One region of the Pseudomonas sp. E1MeOHC2 genome, then DNA from elsewhere that is predicted to be linked to it. Evidence: riboswitches for the same ligand, from Rfam matches in the RefSeq annotation. Region 1 holds a riboswitch; each other region holds the start of a gene.
What was found. A riboswitch is a leader RNA that binds a small molecule or an ion and turns the genes downstream of it on or off. The one in region 1 is predicted to bind cobalamin.
Positions count from the first base shown of each region.

Region 1 (6,844 bases):
TCACGGTCTCGGCCTGGTGCCCTTCGAGCACGGCAGCGGGTACCAGGGAGCCGGCGTAGATGATTACCGGGCACTGGCGGATCAAGCGCTGGCCCTTGACCGTGATCAGTTCCGGATCGCCGGGGCCGGCGCCGATGAAGTAGACCGTCATGGAAAGTCCTTGCAATAAAAGGGATGCGGCGATTATCGCCCGCAGGCCAGGGCGAGGGTAGCCGGGCCGAGCACCTGGCGTGTAACCCGCAGCTTGGCAGTGCCGAGGTGCTGGCTGGCCATGGCCAACGCCGCGCTTTCTGCCACGCCCCAGCAACCGCTGTGCGCGTGGGCGACGGCCGAGCGATGGCTGAGCAGGGGCTCAAAGGGCAGCAGTTGCCGGGCATCGTACAGCAGCAGCGGCAGGCCAAGGCGTTTGGCAAGTTCCTGCAGGCCGGGTTCGTCGGCCTTCAAGGTGATACTGGCGATACCGCGCAGTGCTGACAGCGCCAGACCATGGTCATTCAAGGCCTGGCGCAGCAGGGTTTCGAGGGTGTCCGCCGGGCAGCCCCGGCGGCAGCCGAAGCCGGCGTACAGCGCCGGCATCGAAGGGTGCAGCGCCATCAAGCCTGGCTGGAGCGGCGGTACAGCCACGCGCTAAGCAGGCCCAGGGCCACCCAGAAGGCCGCGTTGGTCAGCCAGGAGGCGATCTTGAATTGGGCTTCCAGGGCCTCGGGGGCGAGGCTTTGATGAACCTCGGGTTGCGGTGCACCAAACACATGCGGCAGTACCAGCAACACGGCGCCCAGCGCCTTCAGCAGCCAGTGGCGGGCAAACACCAACAGCGCCAGGCCCAGGGCGGTGGCACTTGCGGTGCCGACCCACCAAGCTTGGCGTTGCCCCAGGTCGGCGGCAGCGGTGCCCGGTAGCTCAGGCGGCAGGCCCAGGGTAGGCGCCAGGCAGAACACGGCAAACCCCGCCAGGCCCCACAAGGCGCCGGTGCCCGCGCGCTTCGGCTCACGCAGGCTGTACAAGGCGACGAGTATCAGCGCGAAGCCGACTGCGACCACCAGGTTGCCACCGGTGGTGGACAGGATGCGCTGCCAGCCATCCTCAGGCGACCAGGCTTCTTCGCTGTGTTCATGGGCGCCAGCGCCGTGCTCATGATGCTCGGCGGCCGGTGCGGCGGACTCGTAGGTTTCCGCTTCAAGAATCAATGGAGCAACCCAGAAGCTTTGCAGCAGGGTCAGCAGCAAGGCGGCAAGCAGCCCGCTGAAGCCCGCGGTACGGGCAATGCGCGTGATCATGGGGCGTACTCAGTGGCAGGGGAAGGCGGCGCTGTGACGGGTGTCGTGGGCCGCATTGTGGACGGCCTCGATGTGCGAGAAGCCGGCAAAATAGACCAGGCACAGGCCCAGCAGGCTGGCGCCGACGGCGATGACGACACGCTGACTGAGGGTGACGGGGGTGGCAATGCTGTGTTTGGCGCTGGTGACGGGCATGACGCGTTCCTCTGCTTTTTGTGGGCAACGGGCAAGCGCGGCAGCCCCGAACGTGATCCGCCCAGGGGAATGCGACAGCGCCCGCCCACCGCGGGGTGTTCATGAACGCCAGGCCGGTCTCCGGGCTCACGAGGAGGAGCAGGGCTCCTGAAAAGCGCCCCTTCCCATGCCAGATGACGCGGCACAGTGGTCTAGACGCTTCGCTCGCTTACCGTTGCGGGGGCAGCACCGGCTTTGTCGTGCCCTGGTCGAGGGCTTGCGACGCACCGGTTTCCCGTTTCACCCCCTGAGGGGCACCTGAACGCGAGGCATTAGGAGACCACGAGGCAGGTTTTCCGTCAATTGCACAGCGGTATGCGCGTGAAAAGTATTTCAGAAATTGTAGGCCAGCAATTTTCGGGTTTTGCAGTGTCTGTGAGCTCGAGCGCCGCCCGCGCGGCGCTTGAGCTCACAGGCGGCAAAAGAGTCCCGCCATGCCCTAAGCTGTCCGCGCGCTACGCCCAGCCTCCCGCTGCGCCACCAACCCGCGAATCCGTGGAATCAGTTCCTGCCCATACTCCACCGCATCGCGCAACTGATCGAACCCGCGGAACAGGAAGGTGCTAACCCCCAGCTCGTAGTACGCCAGTGCCGCCTCAGCCACCTGGTCCGCTGTCCCTACCAGCGACGTCGAGTTGCCCGCACCGCCGCCCAAAGCGGCAATCTCGGTCCACAGCCGGGTGTCATGCACCTTGCGCTGGCTGGCCAGTTGCACCAGGCGCTCTGAGCCGGCGTTGCTTTTGCCAAAGTTCTTCTCGCGGCGGTTGCCCTGGCGGATGCCGATGCGCGTCTGGGCATCGGCCAGAATGCGTTCGGCGCGGGCCCAGGCTTCTTCCTCGGTAGCCCCCAGAATTGGCCGCAGCGAAAGGCTGAAGCGAATGTGCTGTTCACGCCCATAACGGGCTGCAGCCTTGCGCACCTTGGCAATACGCTCGCGAACCTGCTCCAGCGGCTCGCCCCACATCATGTAGACGTCGGCATGCTTGGCGGCCACTTCGACTGCGGCGTCTGACGCGCCGGAGAAGTATTTAGGTGCATTTTGATTCTGGGGCTGATCTGAGATTTTTGTATCCCGCGCCCAAGCTATACATGCCTGTCACTGCGTCATGGCGCTCGCCATTAAAGCCCACAGGCATTTCTCCAAGTGATCGGTAAAAACCAAAGGCGGTGTGAGTCAGGACGCATAATTCGTCATTCCCAACAGTCATGAGTGAGGAATTCATGCTGTCTGAGCTAATTAAGTCAGTGCGAGAGTGCGTGCCGTGATAAAAGGCAGAGGCCTGGCCGTCTGCATAAAATAATCCAGTGTTTTTAGATGAAGAGATAAAGGAGGAGGGGCGATCAGATTTGTAAAATATAAACATGATGTGCGCTCCTCATTTTGCTCCAGCCTGAGAGGTTGCCCGGAGCTCCGCAACTAGCAAAAATGCCAGGCAGACGCGGCACCTTGTGCCGCGAATGGGCTGCAAGGCAGCCCCCGAGGGCTTCAAGCTCAAGCCGCAACACTGATCGACCGCCCGGGAGCGGCGGCAATCAGTCCTCGCGTGTACTCACTCGCCGGCCTGTCGAACACCTGCGTCACCGTCCCTCGCTCCACCACCTGCCCCTGGCGCAGTACCAGCACCTGGTCGGCCATGCTCGCCACCATCGCCAGGTCATGCGACACCAGCACATAATTCCTCGCGTTCCTGAGGGAAATCGACGCATCAGTCCCTGCTCAGATGCCGATTCACCTGATTATGGATGAGGCAAGGATGTCCTCCGCCTTTTTCACCGCCCTATGCTTATCTGGGGTTTGGGGAGTATGTTTTCAGTCGGTAAACATCTTCGGGAAGATCGTTAGGTAAGCGCCTGATTCGCATAGCAATTTTAGTATAGTAGTCTTCTTGCTGAGGGATCCATGCGGTCGTATCAATTGTTCCTCCCGCAGCCCTCACAACAACCCCGGTTGTGTTAGCTAGGCGTTGAGGGAAATTGGTTTTCCCCAAATTGCAGGCAAGTAGTGTGATTTTTCTGTAATCTTCAGGATTTATCTTATTTGATAACATCCAGCTTGCAAGCTGCGATTGTGTTTTATTCTGTCCTTCTATGGAAATAGTTTGCCCGTGACCATGTGTGAAAATCACTAGCTTAGGTTTACGTAAAAAATTGTTAGTGGTTCTGTAAAATCCATCACCGTCTTCTCCCCAGCTGTAAATTGCCTTTAATTTTTTATACGAATTATACTTTCGACCAAAAAATCGCGCGACGCTGAATTGGCCGTCCGGGTCAAAGTTATTAACCGGATCATTCAGTGCATAGGCGTATGAGTTGATCCCGCCTTTGCCAAACGGACTCACCCTGTCAGGGCTTGTGAACCGCATCAATGTTGAAAGCCAGCGATAGCCAGCGCCTAATGGGTACTGCTGGCTCAATGGTTCCCAGAGTTCTCCATTGAATCCCACCGGCACGTCCACAATTCCACGAGCAAAGCCATAAACGGAGTACGCAATCAACTGACGGTAATTTGGGCTAATCGCTCCCTGAAGCGAATGCATACTATCAATAGCGGCCAGATCGGAAGGGCGCGATGCGCTATGCTGTATGGCAAGCGCTTGGCGACCCTGTCTCAGTATCCGGGTAGCCTTGGAGGGATGGATTAACGTCGTGGGGAAAGTTTGTTGGTAGAAATACAGCATTTGATAGGCTCCCGGTTTCCCTTCCCTTCACTTCACTCTCATTGTTTCTCCGTAAACTTGCAACTGGTAGAAATATCAGGTCGCGGGAATCGCGTGAAACATATTCATTGCGCGCAACCTGACGTTGATATAGCGACACTTAGCACCCCATCGCGACACAGGGTCGCTCTAAAACGGACCGCGTGGCCCCGCAACCACCGCGACCGTCTCTCTAAAGCAATCTCTCAAGGGTTCCAAGCTCAAGCCGCAACAGTGACCAACTGCCCGGGGACAGCGGCAATCAACTCTCGCGTGTAATCACTCGTCGGCCTCTCGAACACCTGCGCCACTGTCCCTCGCTCCACCACTTGCCCCTGGCGCAGCACCAGCACCTGGTCGGCCATGCTCGCCACCGCCGCCAGGTCATGCGACACCAGCACATAAGCCATGCCCAGCTCTCGTTGCAGCTCATCCAGCAGTGCCAGAATCTGCGCCTGCACCGACACATCCAGCGCGCTGACCGGCTCGTCGAGCAGCAACAGTTCCGGCTCTAGCGCCAGCGCCCGGGCAATCGCCACCCGCTGGCGCTGGCCGCCAGACAATTCGCGGGGCAGGCGGTCAAGGTAATGGAGAGGAAGTTGCACGCGTTCGATCAGTTCGCGAGCGCGCTGCTCCAGTGCTGCGCCTTTGAGCAGGCCAAACGACACCAGCGGCTCGACGATGCTGTCAAACACCGTGAAACGCGGGTCGAGGGCGGCGAAGGGATTCTGCTGTACCAGCTGCATGCGCCGGCGCAAGGGGCGGAACTGGCGCCAGCCGTGGCCCGTGACATCCTGCTGGTCGAACAGCACATGGCCTTGGCTGGGCGCTTCCAGGCCCAGGGCAATGCGCAGGGCGGTGCTCTTGCCCGAACCGGATTCACCGACGATGGCCAGCGTTTGCCCCGGGTGAACCTGCAAGTCGAGGCCCTGCAACGCGACAAAGCGGTTGTCCTGGCTTTTGACCTTGGGCAATTCGAACGTCTTGCCAACACCTTGCAGGCTGAGGATCGGCTTTGCGCCCGGCGCCAGCTGCCGGGGCTGGCGACGAGCGCTGAATGCCGGCGCGGCATTGAGCAGGGCGCGGGTGTACGGGGGCTGTGGTGCCTGCACGATCTGCGCGGGTGGGCCCTGCTCCACCAGCTCGCCCTGCTTCATCACCAGCAGGCGGGCGCGCACGGCCGGGTTGTCCAGGCCAACCTGGGCAAGCAATTCCAGCACATCGGCATCAACGCTGCGCGAGCAGCCGGCGAGGGCCAGCGCCAGGGTGCAGGCGGCTAGCTAAACTGTCCAACTTTCTGAGGGCAGTCCAGATACAGCGGCAACGTGCTTCCTGTGGGAGCGGGCTTGTCCGCGAAGAGGCCGGATCGGCTGTCGAGGTCAGTCCTGGTAATCCAGCCCCTCCCGATCCAATTGGCGGATCAACGCATCCCAATGCCGCTGAATCCCTTCGCCCAGCCCATCGGAAAACCGCTTGGACTGCTCATGCACCTTGGCAATCGCCGCCGGTGCCGCATGCAGCAGCTGATCATGGCCCCCAGCCTGCGCCGCCACCTGGATGTTGCAGGCACGCTCCAGCCCATGCAGCTCGCGGAACGCATGCTCGACACTGACCCCACCGGTGAGCAGGCCGTGGTTGCGCAGGATCAGGATGTTGCTGTCACCCAGGTTGGCAACCAGACGCTGTTGCTCGTCCAGGTCGAGGGCGACGCCTTCGTAGTCGTGGTAGACCACTCGGCTGTAGTAGGCCAAGGCGTGCTGGGAAATGGGCAGCAGCCCATCGCGCTGGGCCGAGACGGCGGCACCATCGCGTGTATGGGTATGCAGCACCGCCTTGAGGTCGGGCCGCGCGCGGTGGATGGCGCTGTGGATGACGTAGCCGGCCTGGTTGATGCCAAGGCCCAGTGGGTCGTCGATGAGGGTGCCGTCGACATCCACCTTGACCAGGTTGGACGCGGTGATTTCATCGAACAGCAAGCCAAAGGCGTTGATCAGGAAGTGTTCGTCAGGCCCTGGCACCCGCGCTGAAAAGTGCGTGTAGATGTGGTCGGTCCAGCGGAACAACGCCGCCAGGCGATAGGCTGCGGCCAGTTTCACCCGTACCTCCCATTCCTCGGCGCTGACCCGCTGGCGAACGGTGTTTGCGTGGGGGGATACGACAGACAATGAGCTCATGATGTTCTCCAGAAAATAGGGTCAGTAGCCGCGCTGGATATCGACCAGGTTGCGCAGCGGCGCCTGCTCGCGGTAACGGGCAAAGTTGTCGAGGAAGGCTTCGAGCAGCGCGGGGTAGCCGTCCTCGGAAATCGCCGAGGTGTGCGGCGACAGAAATACGCGCGGGTGGTGGTACAACGGGTGGCCTGCCGGCAGGGGTTCCGGGTCGGTGACATCGAGGCTGGCGCGGCCGATCAAGCCACTGTCCAGGGCTTCGAGCAGGGCTTGCTGGTCGAGCAGAGCGCCGCGGGCGATGTTGATCAGGTGCAGGCCGGGCTTGGCCTGGGCCAGCACCTGGCGGTTGATCAGCCCTCGCGTGGCCGAGGTGAGCTGTGCGGCGATGACCAGATGATCGCTGCCTGCGAACAGCTGTTGCAGGCACCCGACGCGCTCGACACCGGGCACCTCGGCAATCGGCTGGCCC
Region 1 is NZ_CP196675.1:5,378,526-5,385,369, reverse strand. It holds gene cobM (precorrin-4 C(11)-methyltransferase) at 1-151, opposite strand, end outside; gene ACSSU5_RS24430 (cobalamin biosynthesis protein) at 184-576, opposite strand; gene ACSSU5_RS24425 (CbtA family protein) at 594-1,277, opposite strand; gene ACSSU5_RS24420 (CbtB domain-containing protein) at 1,287-1,472, opposite strand; cobalamin riboswitch at 1,567-1,788, opposite strand; partial or broken gene ACSSU5_RS24415 (LLM class flavin-dependent oxidoreductase) at 1,951-2,544, opposite strand; gene ACSSU5_RS24410 (hypothetical protein) at 2,540-2,875, opposite strand; partial or broken gene ACSSU5_RS24405 (ABC transporter ATP-binding protein) at 3,004-3,186, opposite strand; gene ACSSU5_RS24400 (RHS repeat-associated core domain-containing protein) at 3,296-4,189, opposite strand; partial or broken gene ACSSU5_RS24395 (ATP-binding cassette domain-containing protein) at 4,429-5,376, opposite strand; gene ACSSU5_RS24390 (class II aldolase/adducin family protein) at 5,587-6,381, opposite strand; gene ACSSU5_RS24385 (D-isomer specific 2-hydroxyacid dehydrogenase family protein) at 6,403-6,844, opposite strand, start outside.

Region 2 (6,844 bases), 490 kb from region 1:
TCGCGCGCTTGATGATCGTCGATGCCCTGCCCTTCTACACACTGATCATGGACCCTTCCGCGACCCGCGAGACGGCCGCACCGCATGCGGCAGCGTTGCGCGATGCCCTGTTGGCGTCACCGCCTGAGCAGGCCGAGGCCCTGCAGCGTGCCGCCATCGCCCGCCTGGTAAAAAGCGAAGCGGCCAGGCCTGTGCTACTCGCGGCGGCAATGGGCTCGGATCGGCAAACCACTGCCGAGGCCACCTATGAACTGATGACCACCGACCTGCGCCCTGAGCTTGATCGCATCCAGGTACCGGTTGAGGTCGTGTATGCCTACGACCCGATTTACGGCATCCCCGCGGCCAACGTCGAGGCGACCTTTCGCAACGCCTACGCCACCACCCCGAACATCAGCTTCAAGCGCATCGACGCCAGCTTCCACTTCGTCATGCTCGACCAGCCAGAAGCGTTCGCCAACGCAGTCAGCGCATTCCTGCAACCGTAGCAGGCGCTTGCCACAGCCGTTCAGCGCTTGAGCAGGACAATGAAAAACACCCCGCCAAGCGCGGCGGTGGCAATGCCGATGGGCAAGTCTTCGGGGGCGATCAGGGTGCGTGCGGCCACATCCACCCAGACCAGAAAAATCCCCCCCAGCAACGCGCTCACCGGCATCAGCCGGCGGTTTTCCGCGCCCACCAGCGCCCGTGCCATGTGCGGCACCATCAGGCCGACAAAGCCGATGGCACCCGAGAGCGAGACCAGTACACCGGTCAACAGCGACGTGCAGGTGAACACCTGCAAGCGCAGGCGGCGGCTATTGAAACCCAGGCTGACCGCCGTCTGCTCACCGCTCATCAGCGCATTCAGCCCGCGCCCCATGACCTGCAAGGCGAGCAGCCCCAGCAACACGCACAGCGCCGGCAGCCAGATGACAGGCCAGCGTGCCGCCCCCAGGCCACCGAGCATCCAGAACACCACCGAGGCAGCGGCGTGCTGATCGCCCGTATACAGCAGCAAATTGACCACCGCCATCAGCACGAACGACACGGCGACGCCCGCCAACAACAGGCGGTCGCTTTCCATGCGGCCATTGCGCCGCGCCACGGCGATCACCAGCAGCATGCTCCCCGCCGCACCCATGAACGCCGCCAGCGGCAAGCTGAAGGCACCGATGAACTCGCCCAGGTAAAGCATCACCAGCACCGCCCCCAAGGCCGCCCCCGAGCTGACGCCCAGCAGATGAGGGTCCGCCAGGGGGTTACGGGTAACGGCCTGCAGCGCAGTGCCGACCAATGCCAGGCCGGCCCCCACCAAGGCCCCAAGCAGCACCCGGGGGGCACGGATCAGCCAGACGATATGGGCCTGGCTCTGGGTCCACGCCCCCGCCATGTCGATGCCCAGTTGCTGGGCAACGATCCCTGCAACGTGGGCCAGCGGCACCGACGCGGGGCCAAATGCCAGGGCGACCAGGCACGACACCAGCAACAGTGCGCTCAGCATCACGATCAACCCGCGATACGCCGCAGGGCTGTGCCCGGCCCTCATCGAGCGGCACCCTGCAGCGGCTTGGGATGCAAGGCATCGGCAAGCTTTTCGATTGCCAGTGCGTTCTCCACCGAAGGCGTCACTTCAAGGTAAGTCAGCACAATGAAGCGTTTATCACGAATCGCCTGCACAGCCTGCAACGCGGGTTGGCGCAGCAGGAAGTCGCGTTTCTGCTGCCAGGTGCTCGGGCCATAGTCGACGATCAGGATCACCTGCGGGTCGCGCTCCACCACGCTTTCCCAGTTCACCTGGGTCCAGCTGGCGGCAACATCGTCCATCACATTGCGCCCGCCTGCCGCCTCAATCAGGGCCTGGGGTACGCCAAGCCTTCCCGACGTTGTCGGGCGGTCTTCGCCACTGTCGTAGAGAAACACACGTGGGGTGGGCTGCGCCTGCCCCACGCGTCGGTGCACGTGATCGATGCGGGCGCGCATGCTCGTGATCAAGGCGTCGGCCTGGGGCTCGACAGAGAAGATCCGCCCCAGATTGCCCAGGTCGCGGTAGACGTCACCCAGGCTGGCCCGTTGCTGGGCCATGACCCACGAACAGGACTCGCTCAGCTCGTACACCGGGATACCGAACGGCGCGAGGGTGCTGGGCGTGACCGGGCCGCCTACCTGCATGCCGTAGTTCCAGCCGGCAAAAAACAGATCGGCTTCGGTCGCCAGCAAGGTTTCGATGGCGGGGTACCGGCTGGCCAGCTGCGGCACGCCCTGCAGCGCGGCGTCTACCCACGGGTCGCGGTGCTTGCTGGCGCTGAAGCCGGTGTAGCCGACGATGCGCTCGCGCAGCCCCAGGTGCAGCAGCATTGCGGTCATGTTCACATCGTGCACCACCACCCGCTGCGGTGCCTGGGTGAACGTCACGTCGCGGTCGCAGCTGCGCACGCTCAGGGGGTAGTCGCTGGCCAGGGCGGGCAGCGCGGACAGGATCGACAGCAGGCCGATCAGGTAGCGGACAGTCATGTTCGGGTGATCCAGGTAATGCGTGGGTAAGGGTGCAGAGGGTGCGGGTCGACCAGCGCCTCGACGCCGAAGACGTGCCGGAGCAACCCGGGGGTCAGCACCTGCTGCGGTGTGCCGCTGGCGACAATACGACCGCCATCGATGACGTACAGCCGATCACAGAACGCGGCCGCCAGGTTGAGGTCGTGAATGCTGGCCAGAATGCTCAGGCCAAGGCTGCGCAGGTGCTGCAGCAGCTCCAGCTGATAGCGCGGGTCCAGGTGATTGGTCGGTTCATCGAGCATCAACAGCTGCGGCGCCTGCACCAATGCCCGGGCCAGCAGCACGCGCTGCTTCTCACCACCAGACAGGGTGGCAAAGCTTTGCTCGCCCTGGCCAGCAAGGCCTACTTGGGCGAGGGCCTGGGCCACTTGCAGGGCGTCCTCGGCGGTGTCGCCGTCGAACAGGCCCTTGTGCGGTGCGCGCCCCATGGCAACGACATCGCCAACGCTCAAGCCAAACGCTTCGGGAAACTCCTGCAGCACCACCGCGATGCGTTGTGCGCACCAGCGCGGGTTGCGCTGCCAGATGTCATCCGCGCCAAGGCGCACCCGGCCCTGGGCAGGCGCGTTGGCACGGTAGGCGCAGCGCAGCAGGCTGGTCTTGCCGCTGCCGTTGGGGCCGATCAAACCGACGAACTCGCCCTGCGCCACTCGCAGGTCCACGCCTTGCAGCAGCGGGCGCGGTGCCCGCCCCCGTTCATGCAGGGCCCAATCCAGGGCCTCGATGTGCAGTTGCGTCATGCGCATCCCCTTCAGCAAGCACCGGCCAATGGCCGGTGCGACAGGCTTAGAAGCTGTAGTCAGCTGTGACGAAGAACGAGCGCGGTTCACCCAAGTACCACTGCCGGCCATTGTTGCCGGTGGTGGTGGCGTATTGGCGGTCGAACAGGTTGTTCAACTGCAGGCCCAGGGTAAGGTCCGGTTGCACGTGCCAGTCCACATTGGCATCGACCACGGTGTAGCTGGGCACCTCGACGGTGTTGGCATTGTCGGCGTAACGGCTGTCGACATAGCGCGCCCCTGCACCGACGCTGAAGCGGTTGCCAAAGTCCTTGCTCAGCCACAGGTTGGCCGAGCGTCGCGGTACGTTGATCGGCTGATTGCCCGAATAATCATTGGCGCCACTGGCAAACTCGTCGTACTCCGCGCGCACCCAGGCGGCGTTGGCGGACAGCTGTACGTCGTAGGGCAGGCGCAGTTCGAGGCTGGCTTCGATCCCATCCGACGACTGCTGGCCGACCTGCTGTTGCAGCGTCGGGTTGAGCGGGTCGGTGCTCAGCAGTTTCTTCTTGACGATGTGATAGGCCGCCAGGGTCCACTCCCCTCGCCCGTCCGGCAGCAGCTGCTTGATGCCTACCTCGGTTTGCTTGGCAGTGCTCAGGTCCCATTGCTGCTGCGCGGCGTTGAGGGTCAGCAGGTTGCTCACGCCTTCGGTGCTGGTGGCGTACTGGGTGTAAAGCGACAGGTCTTCGGTCAGCGCAAACACCAAACCGGCGCGCCAGTTGTCGCCGGACAAGCTGCGATCGGTGCGGGTATCGGCATCCAGGTCGTCGCGGTTCAGGTGCACCTGGTCGCGGCGCACACCGGTGATCAACGACAGGCGCTCGGTCAGTTGCGTGCGGTTTTCGGCGAACAGCGAGAACTGCTTGGCCTGGTTGGCTTCGCGCGAGCGGTACGGGTCGTTGCTGATGTACTCGCCGCCACCGGAACCGGACAGCGGCACCGTATCGGTCAGGGTGTTGCCGAAGTCGTGCTTGCGTACAAAACGGATCGTGTTGTAGTCGGCGCCGACCACGGTCTGGCTGTCCAGACCGAACAGCGGGTGTTGCAGGGTGAACGACTGGCGATCACCGAGCTGCTCCTGGGTCTGCTTGATGCTGATGAAGCTGCTGCGCTGAACCTGGTCACCTGGCAACCAGGTGTAGGTCTCGGCGTTGCGCCAGCGGCGCTGGGCCTTGAGGAAGTACAGCTGGTTGCTGGCGGTCAGGTTGTCGTTGATCACCCAGTCGGTCACCAGCCGCGTGGACTGGTCGTTGTAATGCACCTCGGCATTGTTGACGTTGTAGTTGTGATCGCGCAGCGACTCGCGGAAATGCCCATCCACCAACGGCGTACCCATGTACTGTTGCGGGTCCTGGTCAGCGTTGTCGTGGCTGAGGGTAAAGCTCAGCGTATCGCTGGGTTGCCAGCGCAGCGAGCCGCTGATGGCGAGGCTCTGCGAATCACCCCGGTCGACCCAGCCGTTGCTGGCCTGCTTGTTGAGGTTCAGGCGATAGCTCAAGGTATCGGTCAACGAGCCGCCGCTGTCCAGGGCCATCTGCCGACGGTCGTCCGAGCCGTAGCCCAGGCGCAGGTGATTGCGGATCTCACCTTCGAACGGCTTCTTCGGCACCACGTTGATCACCGCGCCCGTGGCGCCCTCGCCGTACAGCACCGAAGCCGGGCCGCGCAGTACATCGATGCGCTCGACCGACCAGGTGTCCACCGGGAAGGTCACCGTGCCGGCGCCCACGTACAAGCGGGTACCATCGTAGAGCTGCATGGTCGAACTGTGCCCGGTAAAACCACGGGCCGACAGCGCCGTGCCGCCGTTGCCGGGGGTGCCGATGAAGGTGATGCCGGGCGAACGGGTGACTGCGTCCTGAACGGTTGCGTTGTTGCGCGTGAGGATTTGCTCGGCACTGATGCTGGTCACGCTGGCGGGCGTTTCCAGCGGCGTCAGGCCAAGCCGCGAGCCACTGGTGCTTGGGGTGCGCAGGTCGGGCTGAGGGTTGCCCTCGGCCGTGCCGGTAATGTCCGTGGCCGGGAGCGCCAGGGCGTTCTCCGCCTCGGCGGCGTGGGCTGCAACGCAAACAAAAGCACAAGGCACCAGGCTTGCACGCAGCAGCGTGCCTGGCAGAGAACTGAACAGCGAATAACGGGACATGTCGTTCCACTTGAAGCAGGAATGAAAGAATCCCGGGGGAACAACGCAAAGAGGAATCGCGGGCAGGCACGCCCACGGAAACCGGCCTGCGCCCGCCCACCGCGGGTTTGCCAAACGATGCTTCAGGCCGGTCTCCGGGCTCGCGAGGGTCATGAAGCATTCACCTTCCCATGCCAGGGCACAGTGGTGTCTCGAATGCTTCGCTCGCATACCGTTGCGGGGGCAGCGCCGGACTGATCATCGCACGATGACGAACCGGCTTCCCGTTTCACCCCATGCACGGCGGCAGGGGGCACCTGAAACAGGCGCGCAGATGACCATCAAAATGCCGCTACGTCAACTGGCCGGTGGATTCTTCACCGATTCTTTTACCGCTTCCTTGGCTTGCTCGCCCTTGGCCTTCAACGTGTCCACCGCATCGCCAAGCTTTTCGCCCAGCCCGGCACCGGTGTGCGCAGGGCCGGGGTTGAACGGGCGATTTTGATTGAAGCCCAGCCAGGCCAGGCCAAGGACCGTGAAGGTGGTCGGCACGGGATTGTTTTTCAAGGTCGTGCCAAGGTTATGCAAGAACTCCCCGCGCTGGGAAACATCGCTGGCGCGGTCAGGCGTCGGCGCGGTGCTGTGGTAGGGCTCACTGCTGCCATACGCTGACGGCGGCGAAGAAGGCGTTGTGACGTGGCTGGCGCTGGAACGCAGAAAGCGTGACAAGGCAAAACCGACGAGAGAATGGCCAGGGTCAGTGCGTGATAGCTGATAAGCTGTGAACCCTTCGCGCGGCACACGGCCAAGAGCCCAACACGTGTAACCTAGGAAGCCAGCTCGACCATGCACAACCTCGACAACTACAAGATCATCGCAGACAGCATCGCTACCCTGCTCTTCCCGCATGCCGAGGTGATCATCCACGAGGTGAGTAGCCGCACTGTCGTTCATATCGCAAACAACTTCTCCAAGCGTCAACTCGGTGACGACTCCGCGCTTGACGAATTTCCCGGCGATACCTCCAGCCTTTCCAGCCTGGGCCCTTACGAGAAACTGAACTGGAATGGTCAGAACATTCGTTCGATCACCAGCGTGTTGAAAGGCCCCGAGGGCCAAACCGACTTCCTGTTGTGCATCAACCTGAATTTGTCCGTGCTGGAGCAGGCACGGGCTGCATTGGATGCCTTTTTCCAGGTGAGCCGGCTCATCCCTCAACCCGACGTGCTGTTCAAGGATGACTGGCAGGAGCGGATCAATACGTTCCTGCACGCGTGGTTGGCAGAACGTCAGCTTTCGCTCAATACACTCAACATGAAAAGCAAACGTGAACTCATCGATGCGCTCTTCCATGAAGGTGCTTTTGACGGCCGCAGTGGCGCGGACTATGTCGCCAACGTGCTGA
Region 2 is NZ_CP196675.1:23,765-30,608, forward strand. It holds gene ACSSU5_RS00080 (alpha/beta fold hydrolase) at 1-488, shown strand, start outside; gene ACSSU5_RS00085 (FecCD family ABC transporter permease) at 509-1,528, opposite strand; gene ACSSU5_RS00090 (ABC transporter substrate-binding protein) at 1,525-2,493, opposite strand; gene ACSSU5_RS00095 (ABC transporter ATP-binding protein) at 2,490-3,275, opposite strand; gene ACSSU5_RS00100 (TonB-dependent receptor) at 3,322-5,460, opposite strand; cobalamin riboswitch at 5,569-5,775, opposite strand; gene ACSSU5_RS00105 (hypothetical protein) at 5,797-6,168, opposite strand; gene ACSSU5_RS00110 (helix-turn-helix transcriptional regulator) at 6,286-6,844, shown strand, end outside.
Region 2: linked by a shared signal. The riboswitch ahead of ACSSU5_RS00100 (TonB-dependent receptor) and the one ahead of ACSSU5_RS24420 (CbtB domain-containing protein) in region 1 are both predicted to bind cobalamin.

Region 3 (6,844 bases), 680 kb from region 1:
GGTAACCGGCCTGCCACAGATGATTGGCCAGCACCTGATAGACCACGTTCGGCGCCAGGTTGCTCTCGCCGATCGCGGTACCGGCCAGCAGTGCAGCGCACACGGCTACCAGGGCCAGGCCGCTGTAAGCAAACAGGCGGCTCATCACTGGGCTGCTTTGCCGCTGGCGAACGCTGTGGACAGGGTTTGCAGGCCTCGGAACAGGCGGATGCCGGCCTGCATGGCATCGGCGTCGAGGACGATGATGCGGTCGTTCTTCACCGCGTCCATGTGGCGGGTTACCGGGTCGTTGCGCAGGAATTCGAGTTTTTTCTGGTAGTCGTCTGCCGGGAAGCGGCGACGGTCCATGCGGGCGATGATCAGCCAGGTCGGGTTGGCCTTGGCCAGGGTTTCCCAGCCCACGGTCGGCCATTCTTCGGTGGACTCGACCACGTTGCGTACCCCCAGGGTTCGCAGCATGAAGTCGGCGACCCCTTGGCGGCCAGCCACGTAAGGGTCGATATCGAGGTCAGCGCTGGAAAACCAGAACAGCGCCGAGGTGTTGGACAGGTCTTTGCCGGCCAGCTGCGCCTTGGCGCTGTCCAGGCGGCCCCTGAGGTCGCTGTTCAGGGCCGCGCCGCGGTCTTGCACATCGAAGATTTCGGCCAGTTGGTTGACGCTCTTGTAGATGCTGTCTACTTGGAACGCCTGCAGACGGGTACCATCGGCGCCTACCAGGTTATCCTTGCCTTCACAGTCCGACGGTAGCAGGTAGGTTGGGATCTTCAGTTCGTCGAACTGCTCGCGGGTACCCACCACGCCTTGTGCGCCGACCATCCATTCGAACTGTACCGCCACCAGTTGCGGGCGCTTGCCCACCACGGCCTCGAAGCTTGGGTCGTTATCGGCCAGGCGCTCGACCTTGTCGTTCAGGGCTTTGTATTCGGGCAGTACGTTGTTGAACCACAGTGAAGTGCCGGCCAGCTTGTCGCCCAGGCCCAATGCATAGAGGATCTCGGTGCCGGCCTGGCCGATCGTCACTGCGCGCTCAGGAGCGTGGGCGAACGTCTGTGGCATGCCGCAGTTGTCCACCGTGAGCGGGTAGTGGGTGGTGGCAGCCTGGGCCAGGCCAGTGAGGCCGAGGCCAGCGATCAGGGCGGCAAGACGGGGCAGCATGGTGGGGCGATCTCCTATCGAAGGGTTCACGGAATGAACGCACGGACAGGCATCGCCGAGCCCCTTGCGCAGGGCAGGGGGCAGCACCCAGAAAGGGTGGAGATGGCCATCCCGGACACCCCGCCGGTTGGTGAAATGTTGCCGGCAGGTCTCCTGACTGGTGCGTCCTGGCCCGGCTCCAGCCTTCCCGGATGAGTTGATCCAGTGGCATTGATGGAGCAGGCTCGGCACCTACAGTTGCGGGGGCAGTTCCGTTTGGCCCGTTGCTACGGGCCTGGGATTCCCTATTAATTCCGTGGTGGAAACCGGCGGCCCGCATGGTAGACCATCGGGCCGCCGGGTGAAAACGCTTTTCAGAAGTACTTCAGCCAGGTGATGTCACGCCGACGTGCCTTCAGCCGTGCGAAAGCGCGCACCGGCAGGTACAGCGACACCGCGAGCAACGCCGCGCCCAGCCACACGCCGCTGATGCCGTCGAAGCCGAAATAATCCCCCTGGTTGTGCCCGAACAGGGCAACGCAGGCCAGGTAAAGCAGCTTCAGCACGTACAGGTGCAGCAGGTAGAAAAACATCGGCGCTGCGCCGTAAACCGCGAGGGCGCTGATCCAGCGGGCCCGGCCGGCGCGCTCGAAGGCGCGCAACAGCAGCAGGCCGCTGCCCAGGGTGAGGGCCAGGAACAGCAACGACGGCGGATACTTGGTGATGTTGAAGAAGCTCATCAGCGTCTGCGTCAAGCTCGGGAACCCGCTCCAGGGCGCTTCGCCGTAGCCGTTGAGCATTCGCAGCACGACAAAACCGAGCAGCGCGATCACCCCGGCCAGCAACAGCTTGTGCTGGCGTTGGCCCGCGTCGCTGCCACGGGCGAACCAGGGGCCAAGGCCGTAGCCCAGGGCGATCACGCCGATCCAGGGCAGCACGGGGTACGAGGTGCGCAGGCGCAGGTTATCGGAGAACGTCAGCCAGCCACGGTCGTGCAGGATTGCCCACGGCACGTGCAGGGCCGATTCTGCGCCGAAGTGCAGGCTGTCGAGCAGGTTGTGGCCGGCGACGATGACTGCGCCCAGGGCGATCAGCACCGTGCGTGGCAACCACACCAGCAGTGACAGGGCGATCATGCTAACCCCGATGGCCCAGATCACCTGCAGGTAGATCACGCTGGGTGGCAGTTGGAAGGTCCAGGCGAAGTTGACCAGGGTGAACTCCAGCACCACCAGGAACAGCCCACGTTTGAACAGAAAGGCTGAGACGTCGCTGCGGCCCTGGTATTTCTCCCCAAACAGCCAGGCAGAAAGGCCGGTCAACAGGACGAACACCGGCGCGCACAAATGGGCCAGGGTGCGACTGAAGAACAACGACGGCTCGGTGGCGTCGATGGCCATCGGATCGCTGACCTGGCGGTGCAGGAAAAAGGTCTCGCGGACGTGGTCCAGGAGCATGAACAAAATGACCAGGCCGCGCAGGGCATCGATGCTCTGCAGGCGCTGGTTGAGCACGGTGGGGGTGGCGCTGGCGCTAGTCATGGGAAGTCGCTGGTAGGAATGGATGTTAAATGAAACGTTATCATATAACCTTAATGGGATGGTCAGCAATGGGGTTTTAGAGGGGGGTGGGGCTTTGGGGGCATGGCTTGAGTGGTTTGGCGCCTATGAGATCGAGCGCCGCCCGCGCGGCGCATCGCGACGCAAGGCCGCTCCCACATTTGTTTCGGGCCAATTATTCCTGTGACATGGGCGCGCGGCCCTTTGGTGCCCACCTTGATATCGAGTCAGACAAACAAGGCGGTCGCGCGCAGATTTCACAGGCCTCACTGGCCCGAAACAGATGTGGGAGCGGCCTTGCGTCGCGATGCGCCGCGCGGGCGGCGCTCGATCTCATAGGCGCCACAAACCTCAAACCATGCGCACCGGGGTACTTGTGCTGACGGCTAACGCCCCCGCCGCCGCGAAACCCTGGCCTCGATATTCTTGCGCCCGATCAACAGCGGCGGTTTTTCGACCACCGGCTCATCCGCCAACCACTTGTACATCACCAGGCAGTCCACCAACCCTAGCCGGGCATGTCGGAATGCCTTGGGCAGGCGGCCGACCGTTTCGAAGCCGAGCTTGTGCCACAGCGCCACAGCTACTTCATTAGTGGCTACGACCGAATTGAACTGCAGCGCCAAAAAACCCTCCTGACGCGCCTGCTTCTGCGAATGCTCACACATCAAACGTGCCACGCCACGGCCACGTGCAGCCTCGCAGACCATGTAACCGCAGTTGCCCACATGGGCACCCGGGCCTGCAGCATTGGCCTTGAGGTAGTAGGAACCCAGCAGTTCACCCTGGTCCTCCAGCACCCAGGTGTGAAGGGGCAGCTCTAGCCATAACTGGCGGGCTTGTTCGAAGCTCAGGGCAGGGTCGAAGGCGTAGGTTTCGCGGGCCTGGACAATGGCCTGGAAGGTGGGCCAGAAGCGCTCGAAGTCCTCAAGCGTCATGGGGCGGATGTGGATCATGGTGGTTCCTGCAATGGCTGGACCGCCAAGTCTGGGTGGCGCGGCGCTGTCGCGCAAGGGCGACGCGCCGCGTGTGCTCAGCCGTTGGCCTTGCCCACCGCATCCATGGCGCGGGCCGAGTACACCAGGGCGGCGCCGGCGTTCATCGCCACCGCCACGCCGAGGGCTTCGGCAATCTCTTCGCGGCTGGCGCCGTGCTTGACCGCTTGCTGCGAGTGCACGGCAATGCAGCCGTCACAGCGGGTGGTCACGGCCACCGCGAGGGAGATCAGTTCGCGAGTCTTGGCGTCCAGGTGGTTGGTCTTGGCGCCCGCGCCGCTGGCGGTCATGTAACCGGCCACGGTGTCGGGAGACAACTGCTTGAGATCGCCGATGCCGGCCATCAACTGCTTACGGTAGGCGTCCCAGTCCATCATGCTCATCGTCTTCACCTTGGGGGGGTTGCGAGTGGAGCTTTCAGGCTAGACCAAAAAGGGCGGGGCAACTGCTGCCTGTGCAACTGGCACAGGCAGCGATGAATCAGATGTAGATGAACACCAGCACCAGCGCTGCCACCACCGCCCACTTTTCCAGGTAGTAGCGCATGCGGTTGCGCTTTTTCAGCGCTTTGCCCCGCTCGCGGATCTTGTAGATGCGGGTGAACAGCCGGTTGATGCCGCCAGTCTTGTCGTTGGCATCGTTAGGTGCGGCGGCGGCCGCCATCACGTTGCGGCTGAACCAGCGGTTGAACGCGGTTGCCCAGCGGTACTTGAGCGGGCGCTCGACATCGCAGAACAGGATGATGCGGTTGTGCTCGGTGGTGTTGGCCGCATAGTGGATGTAGGTTTCGTCGAAGATCACACCCTCACCGTCGCGCCACGAGTACTTCTCGCCGTCCACATCGATGTAGCAACCGTCGTCGTTCGGCGTGTCCAGGCCCAGGTGGTAGCGGTAGGAACCGGCGTACGGGTCGCGGTGGCGCACCAGCTTGGCCCCCGGTGGCAGGGTGGCGAACATCGCCGCCTTGACCGTGCCGATGCCTTGCAGCAACTCGGTGGTACGCGGGCACAGGGTCATTGCCGAAGGGTGGCTTTCGCCGTACCACTTCAGGTAGAAGCGCTTCCAGCCAGTCTTGAAGAATGAGTTGAAGCCTACATCATCGTAATTGTCGGACTTTTTGATTTCACCGACGTGCAGCAGCTGTTGCGCTTCTGCACGAATTTCCTGCCAGTGATCCTGTAGCGGCTGTAGCTCGGGAAAAGCTTCGACCGGCAGGTAAGGTTTGGCCGGGTGCTTGGAAAACAGGTAAAGGAAGCTGTTGACCGGCGCCAGGAAACTGGAGTGGTCGCCCAACTGACGGGTCAGCTTGTGGCGAACCCGACCGCGCAGGTGAACATAGGCGATCGAGAGAACGAAGATAAGTACGAGTGCAATTTTCATGGACGTTTACTTGTCGAAAAAATGGCCATGCGCCATGGCATAAGCTCGCCAGCATAAACAATCATGGGGGTAGTTTGTACTTATTGTTACATGACGACGGCGCGACTTAGGTGTAATGGCCTATAGCTTGCGCAAACGATTCATGCCAAGGAGATCACATGGTTCAGGACGTTCGCCCCAGCGGCGCCCCCTTCAAGCGGCTGTTTTTTGCCTTGCCAGTCAGCGATGCCCAGCGCCGTGCGCTGGCCCAGTGGCGGCGCAGTTTAAACCTGCGTAGCGGCAAGCCGGTACCGGCCGACAACTTTCATGTGACGTTGCTGTTTCTTGGCGACGTGGACACCGCCCAAGTGCCGGCGATCTGTGCCGCAGTGGACGCGCTGAAGCGCCCGGCCACGGCGCCGCGCCTGTTGCTTGACCGCTTGCAGGCGTGGCCGCGCGCCAGCGCACTGGTGCTCGAGCCGCAGCAAACGCCGCCGGCCTTGCTGCAGCTGGTCTATGGCTTGCAGCAAGCGCTGCTGCCACTGGGGGTGGGGGCGGCGAGTCGTGAATACCGCCCGCACCTGACCTTGTCCAGGGACTACCGCGGCCAGCCGCCGGAAGCCGTTACGGCCCCGGAGTTCTTCCTTGCCGCGCGGCATTTCACCCTGTACGAATCGCGCAAGGGCGTTTACTGGCCGCTTGCGCAATGGCCGTTGACCGAGTGACGCGTGCTCGACTTCAGAGCTCTGGCGTGTACTTGACCGTCAACATGAAGTTGCGCGGTTCGCCGTAGTTGTTGCTGCCATTGAGCTGGTTGAAGCCTGCGACCCAGTATTTCTTGTCGAACAGGTTGTTGGCGTTGACCGCCAGGTTCACCTCCGGCGTCAGCTGATAGGCCAGGCGCGCGCTCCACACGGTGTAGCCGGGCACTGTGTAGGTGCGCTCATAGCCCAGGGTGTGGCTTTGGCTGGTAAAGCCCAGGCCGGTGCTCCAGCGCTGGCCGTCCAGCGGCAGGGTGTAGTCGGCCCAGGCACGCAGCATGTGCTTGGGTGTCCATTGGCTGAACACGCGGCCTTTGTCATCCGGGTCGTCGAGAAACTTGGTGGTGTTGTAGGTGTAACCGGCAAACAGTTGCAAGCCGCTGAGCACTTCGCCGCTGATCTCGGCCTCGATGCCCTGGCTACGGACCTTGCCCGCCGCAGTGGAGCAGAAGTTGTCATCACAGGCCAAGCCCGACGCCAGGTCGCTGACCGCGCGGTTTTCCTGGTCGTAGCGGAACAGCGCCAGCGAGGCGTTGACCCGGCCGTCCAGCAGTTCGCCCTTCAGGCCCGTTTCATAGTTGCTGCCGATCACAGGCTTGAGTGGCACGTTGCCGACCGCGCGTTCTGTCTGCGGCACGAACACATCGGTGTAGCTGGCGTACCAGGCCCATTCGCGGGTCAGGTCGTAGACGAAGCCGGCATAGGGCGTCACTTCGCCTGACTCGGTCATGCGGCTGGTGGGGTAGCGGGTGCCAGGGTCGGTGCGGCTGTCGAAGTCGATCGAGTCCCAGCTGTAGTCGAACCAGCTGACCCGCGAGCCGACGATCAGGGTCAGGTCATCGGTCGGCTTGACCCGCCAGACGCCGTACAGGCCTTTCTGGCGAATGTCATAGCTGGCCTTGTTGGCGCGCGCGCGCTCGCCGTCGAACAGGCTGTCACGGCTGGGTTCCGGGCGGTCGTGGTCGATGTCGAAGAGGGTGTCGCCAGAGGCGTCGAAGTTGCGCCAATAGGCGTCGTCCGAGGTCAGCTTGGAATA
Region 3 is NZ_CP196675.1:214,542-221,385, reverse strand. It holds gene ACSSU5_RS00955 (FecCD family ABC transporter permease) at 1-145, opposite strand, end outside; gene ACSSU5_RS00950 (ABC transporter substrate-binding protein) at 145-1,155, opposite strand; cobalamin riboswitch at 1,282-1,480, opposite strand; gene ACSSU5_RS00945 (acetyltransferase domain-containing protein) at 1,509-2,675, opposite strand; gene ACSSU5_RS00940 (GNAT family N-acetyltransferase) at 3,080-3,649, opposite strand; gene ACSSU5_RS00935 (carboxymuconolactone decarboxylase family protein) at 3,727-4,071, opposite strand; gene lpxO (lipid A hydroxylase LpxO) at 4,169-5,068, opposite strand; gene thpR (RNA 2',3'-cyclic phosphodiesterase) at 5,227-5,772, shown strand; gene ACSSU5_RS00920 (TonB-dependent siderophore receptor) at 5,786-6,844, opposite strand, start outside.
Region 3: linked by a shared signal. The riboswitch ahead of ACSSU5_RS00950 (ABC transporter substrate-binding protein) and the one ahead of ACSSU5_RS24420 (CbtB domain-containing protein) in region 1 are both predicted to bind cobalamin.